One region of the Novosphingobium sp. GW835-FHT14H07 genome, then DNA from elsewhere that is predicted to be linked to it. Evidence: predicted binding sites of a transcription regulator. Region 1 holds the regulator's gene; the other holds the start of a gene.
The links. Region 1 encodes LexA, which represses DNA repair genes until DNA is damaged. Its sites were predicted from a motif close to GTTCCNCNCTTGTTCT; they were not measured.
Positions count from the first base shown of each region.

Region 2: AC1Q5P_RS17935 (DNA recombination protein RmuC) is a predicted target of LexA. The motif match lies at 2,824-2,839, and genes of this name have one in related genera.

Region 1 is NZ_JBXAFX010000001.1:118,336-122,748, reverse strand. It holds gene moaC (cyclic pyranopterin monophosphate synthase MoaC) at 11-484, shown strand; gene AC1Q5P_RS00590 (molybdopterin molybdotransferase MoeA) at 481-1,686, shown strand; gene lexA (transcriptional repressor LexA) at 1,806-2,525, shown strand; gene AC1Q5P_RS00580 (energy transducer TonB) at 2,776-3,444, shown strand; gene AC1Q5P_RS00575 (ComEC/Rec2 family competence protein) at 3,554-4,413, opposite strand, start outside.
Region 2 is NZ_JBXAFX010000027.1:13,737-18,149, reverse strand. It holds gene AC1Q5P_RS17950 (TrmH family RNA methyltransferase) at 1-64, shown strand, start outside; gene AC1Q5P_RS17945 (META domain-containing protein) at 120-524, shown strand; gene AC1Q5P_RS17940 (hypothetical protein) at 525-1,298, opposite strand; gene AC1Q5P_RS17935 (DNA recombination protein RmuC) at 1,295-2,809, opposite strand; gene AC1Q5P_RS17930 (four-helix bundle copper-binding protein) at 2,958-3,368, shown strand; gene def (peptide deformylase) at 3,384-3,950, opposite strand; gene recR (recombination mediator RecR) at 4,016-4,413, opposite strand, start outside.

The DNA of each region.
Region 1 (4,413 bases):
AGGGACAACGATGAACGACCTCACCCATCTCGATTCGACCGGCACCGCTCGCATGGTCGACGTCGGCGGCAAGACCGAGACGCACCGCGTCGCGATTGCGCGTGGTATGATCCGCATGTCTGACGCCACGCTCGAGGCGATCAGGTCCGGCAATGCTCCGAAAGGCGATGTGCTTGGCCCAGCGCGGATTGCCGGGATCATGGCGGCGAAAAGGACAGGCGACCTCATCCCGCTCTGCCATCCACTGGCGCTCGATGCGGTCAACATCGATTTCGCCTTCGTCGCCGACGGCATCGAATGCACCGCCTCCGCTTCGTTGACCGGTCGCACGGGCGTAGAGATGGAAGCGTTGACGGCGGTGAGCCTCGCCCTGCTGACGATCTACGACATGGCCAAGGCTCTCGACAAAGGCATGGTGATCGAAAGTGTCCGTCTGATCGAGAAGCGGGGCGGCAAGTCCGGAACCTGGCGCGCTCCGGAATGAAAGCGCCGCCCCTACCCCTTGCCGAAGCGCAGAGCCGGTTGCTCGCGCTCGCGCCTTCGCTGCCCGTCGAGCATCGCTCGGTTGCCGAATGCCTTGGCCATTACCTAGCCGAGGACCTCCTTGCCCGGCGCACGCAGCCAGCGGCAGCCCTTTCGGCGATGGACGGCTATGCCATGCGCAGTGCCGATCTTCCGGGCCCGTGGCGCGTGATCGGTGAAAGCGCGGCCGGCCACCCCTTCGGCGGCGAGGTCGGCCCCGGTGAAGCCACCCGCATCAGCACTGGCGCCATACTGCCCAAAGGCGCGGACATGGTGCTGCTTCAGGAGGACAGCGCGCGCAACGGCAACGAGCTGAGCTTGACCGGCGAGCCACCGCAGCCCGCTTCGCGCCACGTTCGACCCGCAGGCATGGATTTCAGCTCTCGCGAAACGCTGATCTCTGCGGGTAGCCGCATTAGCCCTGCGCAAATCGCGCTCGCCATCGCCGGTGGCCACAGCCATCTCCCCGTGCGCCGGCGTGTCAGCCTGACCGTCATCGACAGCGGCGACGAACTGGTTCCTCCCGGCCACCTGCCCGACCTGCACCAGCTTCCCGCCAGCAACGGGCCGATGCTCTGTGCGATGGCCGCCTCCCTGCCGGTCGATATCCGCCATGCCGGTCCTGTGGCGGACGAACTCGCAGAATTGGTCCGCGCGCTGGACGCGGCAAACAGCTCGGACATCATCGTCACAAGCGGCGGGGCGTCAGTCGGGGATCACGATCTCGTTCGCCCGGCGCTCGAGGCCGTTGGCGCCTCGATCGACTTCTGGCGCATCGGCATCAAGCCGGGCAAGCCGCTGCTGGTGGCAACGCGTGGATCCCAGATCATTCTCGGCCTGCCCGGCAATCCAGCCTCGGCCTTCGTTACGGCCTACCTGTTCATGCTCCCCCTGTTGAGAGCGATGCTCGGCGCGAGTGCGCCTTTGCCAAAAGCCATCCCAGCCCGGCTTGCAGAGCCACTGGCGCAGGGCGGGAGCCGAATGGAGTTCCTGCGCGCGATATGGGACGGAGCGTCGGTAAGGCTCGACCCGCTCCAGGATTCCGGAGCGCTCTCTCCACTTTCAAGGGCCAACGCGTTGGCCGTGCGGGAAGCAGGGGCCGAGGCCAAACCGGCCGGAACGGATGTTCCTATCTACCTCCTCGAAAATGGCGGAATTGCTTGACGAGTCGCAACAGGTTGCTTATCCGTTCCGCATTCGTTCGCCGGGATGGAACATTCGCTCCCGGTCCATGAAAGACCAGCGGCTTCGCCTCGAAGCCGCGCATTGCGGAGTGGCCGCCGATGTTGACGCGCAAGCAGCACGAACTGCTCACCTTCATTCAGGTCCGGCTTGAAGAGTCGGGCATCTCCCCCTCGTTCGAGGAGATGAAGGAAGCGCTCGATCTGAAGTCCAAGTCGGGCGTCCATCGGCTGATCTCGGCGCTTGAAGAGCGTGGCTTCATCCGCCGCCTCCCCAACCGCGCACGGGCACTCGAAGTCCTCCGCCAGCCTGACAGCGCGGTGGGCAAGCAGAGCGCCGTTCGGCAGATTGCCAATGCAGATGGTGGAGCAACGGGCGGAAGCGTCACGGCGCTTCGTCCTGCACCAAAAGCGCCTCCCGTGCCTGTGGCGGCAAACGACGTGATCGAGCTGCCGCTGCACGGCAAGATTGCAGCCGGTGTGCCAATCGAAGCGCTTGAGACGACGGCGACCCTGCCAGTTCCTGCCGCGCTACTGGGCGCAGGAGAGCATTACGCACTCGAAGTGTCCGGTGACTCGATGGTTGAAGCCGGGATCTTCGATGGCGATTACGCGCTTGTCCGCAAGACAGATATGGCGCGCGATGGCGAGATCGTGGTTGCACTTGTGCGCGGGGAAGAGGCCACGCTCAAGTATCTCCATCACGAAAAGGGCATGGTTCGGCTGGATCCCGCCAACGCTGCCTATGATCCTCAGTTCTATCGCCCCGACGAGGTGACCGTGCAGGGCAAGCTTGCAGGCTTGTTGCGGCGCTACCACTGACGTTTGTTGCAACATAGCGCCCGACCATCGGGCGTGCCTGATGACAAAGGCCGCTGCGCAGGAAATGCGCGGCGGCTTTTTTTGCATCAGCATGTTATGGTAAATATCAATCGATTTGGTTGAGATTTTTCTGGATGTGGTCCAGTGTGAGGTATAGTATCCGCTGTTACCGAATGCCCCGCCGTGGGGCTCCCCTTTCCGGGACGGCCCGCCAGAACATGGGGCGTCGGCAACGGAAGAGGTGTTGCCAATGGCTTATGCAATCGAGAATACGAGACGCAGGCAGACACAGACCTTCATCGCGGTCGGGCTGCTTCATGGAGTGGCGATCTGGGCGATCGCTTCAGGGTTCGCCAACAGCATGGTCACGATCCTGACGGACCGACTTCCTGCCAAGCAGTGGGAGGACGAGGAGGTGAAGGTAACGCCTGTCGTGCCGCCGCCGGACGTGAAACCTTCCCCACAGCCTGACAGCCGCTCGCTGGTGGCCCCCCGCCCCGACATCGCGATTACGCCGGTGGATCCTTCAAGCACAGTCCGGGAAATCGAGGTCACCCCGATCACACCAGTCGACCCTATCCCGAACGTCCTGCCCGAGCCCCACCCCTCTCCCTCGCCGAGCTTTGCCGTGCGCACAGCATCACCGAAGGGATCGCCGGGCTCATGGATCTCGGACCGCGACTATCCCTCGGCCGCAATCAGAGAGGAAAGAGAAGGGCTAACCCGCTTTCGGCTCTCGATAGGCGTGGATGGCCGCGTCACGGGATGCGAGATTACCGGATCGAGCGGGTCTCCTGACCTTGATGCAGCGACATGCACGAAAGTCAGCGCGCGGGCGCGGTTCACTCCTGCACTTGGCAGCGACGGCATGCCGACTGCGGGGAGCTACGTCGGTTCGGTGCGCTGGGTCCTCCCCTGATGAATTGAGCCGGGCGAACGTCAGGTTCGCCCGGCAAGTCTGGCGGAAAGGAGCGCTGCTTCGAGATTATCGCCCGCCGGACAAGGGCATGGACCGCCCTGGGTCGCATTCATCGCTTGGAAGCCACTGGCGCCGTTACCGGCACGGTTGCATCAGGCGCATCCGTCGCTCCAACTCCGACGTCGTTGAGTTGCGTCAGGCTGGGCGTCGGGCGCGGTACTGGCCAGCGATACCAACCATGCTGGCCCTGCGTTTCCGCTACGGTGCGAATCCGGCCAGAGGCAAGATCGATGGATATGCCTCCCGTATTGGCGAGATAGGATCGGTCTGCCTTCAGCATGCGCGGGCGGCACGATGCCGGAAGGCGTCGATCGGCGATGACGATGTCGGCCCGCTCGCAGGCCGCCACAAGCGCCATGTCGTCAATGTAGTTTCGGCTGCGGGCCATCAGGAGCGTAAAACGCCGTTCGTTTCTGAGCACCGTTGCAGCGCAGAAGTCTTCATTGCAGCGAGCACCCGGCCATTCATCGAGGCGACGAAGGCTGCCTTCCATTCCGGCAAGTTCGAGCAAGTTGTCCCGCATGTAATCGCCCCTTCCCATGCGCAGGACGATCAGGTCCGATCCTTCGCCGGCTATGCCGACGTGATGGCCATCACCGGTGACAAGCACATCGGGCCGCGGCGTCAGGACCATGGCGGTGATGGCAAGACCGGCGGGTATGGTGCCAAGAAGGCGCACCTTGCCCACCCAGAGTGCCAGCCACAACATGCCGACGAGGAACAGCGCGTAGCTCCATGTTTCGAAGGGCGGCATTGCAGTTACTGAGCCGGGTTGTGATGCCACGAAGTGTGCCAGCGCCAGCAGCAGATCGAGGGACTTGCCAACCAGCCACCAAACCGGTGCGCCAAGGCCTGCGAGATCAAACACCAGGGCCAAGCCGATCAGCGGCATGGTCACGAAAGTGGTCA
Region 2 (4,413 bases), on a different contig from region 1:
CCTGAACGCGGCGGTGGCAGGGGCTGTGCTGGCCTACGAAGTGCTTGCCAGCCTGCCTGAATAACCACGTACCAACCGGTTAATCGCACGCTCAGTCGCGCGGGAGCATGGGTAGCCTCATGCGCTCGACTCTCGCCTTTCTCGCGGTTTCGGCCTCGCTCCTGGCGGGTTGCGCCACTGCGCCTTCGGGTAGTGCGGGGCTGGCCGGTACGGCTTGGACGATTCTGCGCGTGGATGGGGCCGCGCCGGTTGCGCCCGAGAAGGCCACCTTGAAGTTCGAGGACGGGCGGCTGAGCGCAAGCGTCGGCTGCAACGGCATCGGCGGCGACTATCGCGTCGATGGGCAGAGGTTGGTCGCTGGCCCGCTCATGGCGACGCGGATGTTCTGCGAGGGTCCGGTGTGGCAACAGGAGGAGGCGGTCAACGCATTGCTATCTGCCGCACCCGAGATCGAGCGCCGCGGACGGACGATGCGGTTGGTGTCCGGCGGACATGCGCTCGACCTGGAGCTGACGACCGGCTGATCAATCCCCGGCGATGAAGGCGGTGATCTGCCACTGACCCTGCTTGGGTTCGGCAATCAGGCGATAGTCGAGCAGGCTGCGCAGCTTGGCCGTTTCGATGTAGCCTTTGGTTCCGTCATGCGTGGTAACGCGGATCGCTCTGGCTTCACTGTCGAAGTCCATCGGATCTATGCCGACAATGCTCCAGCCTGCTGGCGCCAAGGGTTTGCCGCCCGGTTTATCCCGCATGGGCGTGTCGTCGCCGAGCACCAGCATCGCGCTGTAGCTGTCGATGTCTTCTGGCACGTTCCAGAAGACCCATGGCATCGCGGCCAGCCCGCCCTGCACGGCGCAGCCCAGCGGCAACATCGCTTCGAGTTCAAGCCACAGCTTCGTATCGGGATCGTTGAGACGCTTGACCAGTTCGGCAGGCCCGTTGCCGCCCCCATAGTCCAGCGCGATATCGGGTGCCGCGAGCTTGGACATCGCTTGCGCGTCCCGTTTCAGGATCGCGGCCACCAAGGCCTTGTGAAACGCGGGCCAGCCTGGCTGCTTCAGGCATTCGTCCCGCGGCGCGTAGCGGGCTTCCTGCACCGTAGCAGGCGCTGGGGTGGCAGACTGGCTTGCTTCAGGTTCGGGCTCCACCACTGGCTCGGAGGCCGGCGGGGGCGCTGGCGGGGCCTGATAGGGTTCACTAGCGCTTGGCGACGCTTGAGGCTCGCTCCCGCTCCCGCACCCGGCCAGAGCCGCCAGTGCGGCAGTGGCGAAAAGGAGCCGGGCGAGCCTCTGTGTCATTCCGCAGCGACGTCTCCATCGTCGTTGGCAATCGCTGCGAGCGGCACCGGTTCTGCCTCGGCATAGCGCGGGGCGGCTTCGACAAGAGGCACTTCCTCAAGCTCGCGCTTGCCGATCTCGATGTGCTTGTCCTTCAGGCGGCGACCAGCCGACAGCACGTTGCGTTCGAAGCTGCCGACGAACTTGTTGTAGTTGCTCACTGCACTGTCCAGCCCGTTGCCGACGCGCTTGAGGTGTTCGGCGGCGACGGCAAGGCGATCGTAAAGCTCGCCGCCCATCTTACCGATCTCGCGCGCTTCGCGGGCCAGGCCGTCCTGCCGCCAGACTTGGGCCACGGTGCGGGCAATGGCGACGAGGTTGGTCGGGCTGGCCAGCAGAACGCGCCGTTCGAAGGCGAAATCCCATAGCGAGGGGTCACGCTCCAGCGCGGCGGCAATGAAGTGTTCGCCGGGGACGAACATCAGCACGTAGTCCGGCGCCTCTTCGAACTGCGACTGATAGGACTTGGCGCCCAGTGTCTGGATGTGGTTGCGCATCGACTGGACGTGGGCGTTCAACGCGATCTTCCGCGTATCGTCGTCCTCCGCCTCGAAGGCATCCTGATAGGCATTGAGCGAAACCTTGGCGTCGATCACCAGCAGCTTGTTTCCGGGAACGCGGACGATGGCATCCGGGCGCAGGCGGCCTTCGTCGGTATCGACCGAATGTTCCGTGATGAAATCGGTGTGTTCGGACAGGCCGCATTGTTCCAGCACGTTGCGCAACTGCAGTTCGCCCCAGCGCCCGCGAGTTTTCGGGCCATTGCGCAGCGAGTTGCCGAGTTGGGCGGCTGCGGCACGCACTGCTTCCTGCCCATCGCGCATCGACTGGATCAGACCGGTCAGCTGGCCAAACGAGTCCACGCGCTGCTTTTCGAGGCTCTGCACCTGTTCCTCATAACTGCGGAGCCGCTGGTCTACAGGGGCGAGCAGGGACTTGAGGCGTTCGGCGCTGGTCTTCTCGCTTTCCTCGAAACGGGCATGAGCACGGTTGAGAAAGGCTTCCTGCGCCTTTTCCAGCACCTTGTTGCCAGCATTCTCGAACTCCTTGCGCAGGGCCTCCTGCGCCTCGATCAGCAGGCGTTTCTGTTCGGCGAAGTTCTCGGCATCGGCCTTCATGCGCTCAAGCTCGGCGCGCAAGGCTTCGCGCTCGGCCCGGACCTGAGCAAGTTCGGCGCGGACCTGATCTGCATCGGCAGCGCGCTGGCGGGCGGCGGCGAGAGCAGGGGCCAGTTCATCGCGCTGGCGGCGAACATCCTGCAGTTCGGAAAGGCCGGCTTCCAGTGCCTTGGCGCGCTCCACCGTGGCAGCTAGGTCGACCGTCATTGCCTTGACCGTGCCTTCGTGGGCCTTGGCCTCGGCATCGCGGCTGTCATGGCGGGCGCGCCACTCGGCAGCAGGGCGGGAGCCGAAAAACCAGCCGATACCAAGCCCGATCACAAGCGCTACGATGACGAAAAGGGCAGATTCCACGAAATTCTCCAGAAGGAACGAAATGGGAACCTACCGTGACGGGCAAATTGGCGCAACCGATTCAGCCGGCGTGTTCCACAGGCAGGACAGGGCGCGGAACGGAAAGGAGCGCGACCCGCTAAGCCCTTGCGAACGAAGGAGAGCGCTCATGTCGATCGAGAAGATGATTTCGGAACACCCGCAGGTGGGTGACAACTACAACGCCTCGCTGGGGATGGCAGTGAAGCATGCGATGTATTGCTCCGCGATCTGCAATTCGTGCGCAGATGCCTGTCTCGCCGAGGCGATGGACATGGATCAGTGCATCCGCACCTGCCTGGATTGCTCTGATGTCTGCGCCGCGACGAGCCGCATTGCCACGCGCCGCACGGGATCCAACCGCGAGTTGATCCGGGCGCAGCTTGCCGTGTGCATCAAGGCCTGCGAGATTTGCGAGGCGGAGTGCGCGAAGCATGACCACGCCCATTGCCGCCGCTGCGCGCAGATGTGCCGTGAATGCGCCGACGATTGCCGCCGGGCACTCGAAGATCTGGATCGTGAGGTGCATGAGGCCGCGTAACGCGGCCTCATCAGGTCACGCCGCCTTGCGCAGCTTTTCCAGCTTTTTCAACGCCATGTTGCGCTTGAGGCGCGAAAGGTGGTCTATGAACAGCACGCCTTCGAGATGATCCATCTCGTGCTGGAGGCAGGTAGCCATCAGGCCGTCCATTTCCTCCTCGTGCGTGTTTCCGTCCAGGTCCTGCCAGCGCGCGCGGATGCGGGCGGGGCGCTCGACCTCGGCGTAGATCTCGGGCACGGAGAGGCAGCCTTCCTGATAGAGGCTGTGCTCTTCAGATGGGTCGAGGATCTCGGGGTTGATGAAGACCCGCGGTTCCTTCTTGGTCGGCTGGTGGTGATGATGGTGGCCATCGTGGTCGCAGGCGACGGGTTCGGCATCGGGATCATCGGGTTGAAGGTCGATGACCAGCACGCGCAGTGGCACGCCCACCTGGATCGCGGCGAGGCCGATGCCGGGGGCATCGTACATCGTCTCGAACATGTCTTCGACCAGCGTCTTGAGCTCGTCGTCGAACTTTTCGACGGGGACGGAGACCTGCTTGAGGCGCGGGTCGGGGACTTCGATGATTTCACGGATGGCCATGGGGGGCAGATAAGGAATGTGGGCGGGAGTCGCAAGAACAGCGTTTCGATCAGTGTGATCGGCGATCAGGCCACCGGGCGCCTTGCCCGCAACGCTTGCGCCAAGGTACCTTCGTCGAGGTAGTCAAGCTCGCCGCCGACCGGCAGGCCGTGCGCCAGTTGCGTGACGCGCACGGGGGCGTCTTCGAGCCGCTCGGCGATGTAATGGGCGGTGGTCTGGCCTTCGAGCGTGGCGTTCATGGCGAGGACGACTTCGTCGATGCCGCCGTGGCCCACGCGGTCGAGCAGCTGGCCGATGGTCAGGTCTTCGGGGCGCACGCCTTCCAAGGCCGATAGCCTGCCGCCGAGCACGTGGTACTTGCCGGTGAACAGGCGGGCGCGGTCCAGCGCCCAGAGGTCGGCGACTTCCTCGACCACGCAAATGGAGCGCTGGTCACGGCGGGGATCGGTGCAGATGCCGCAGG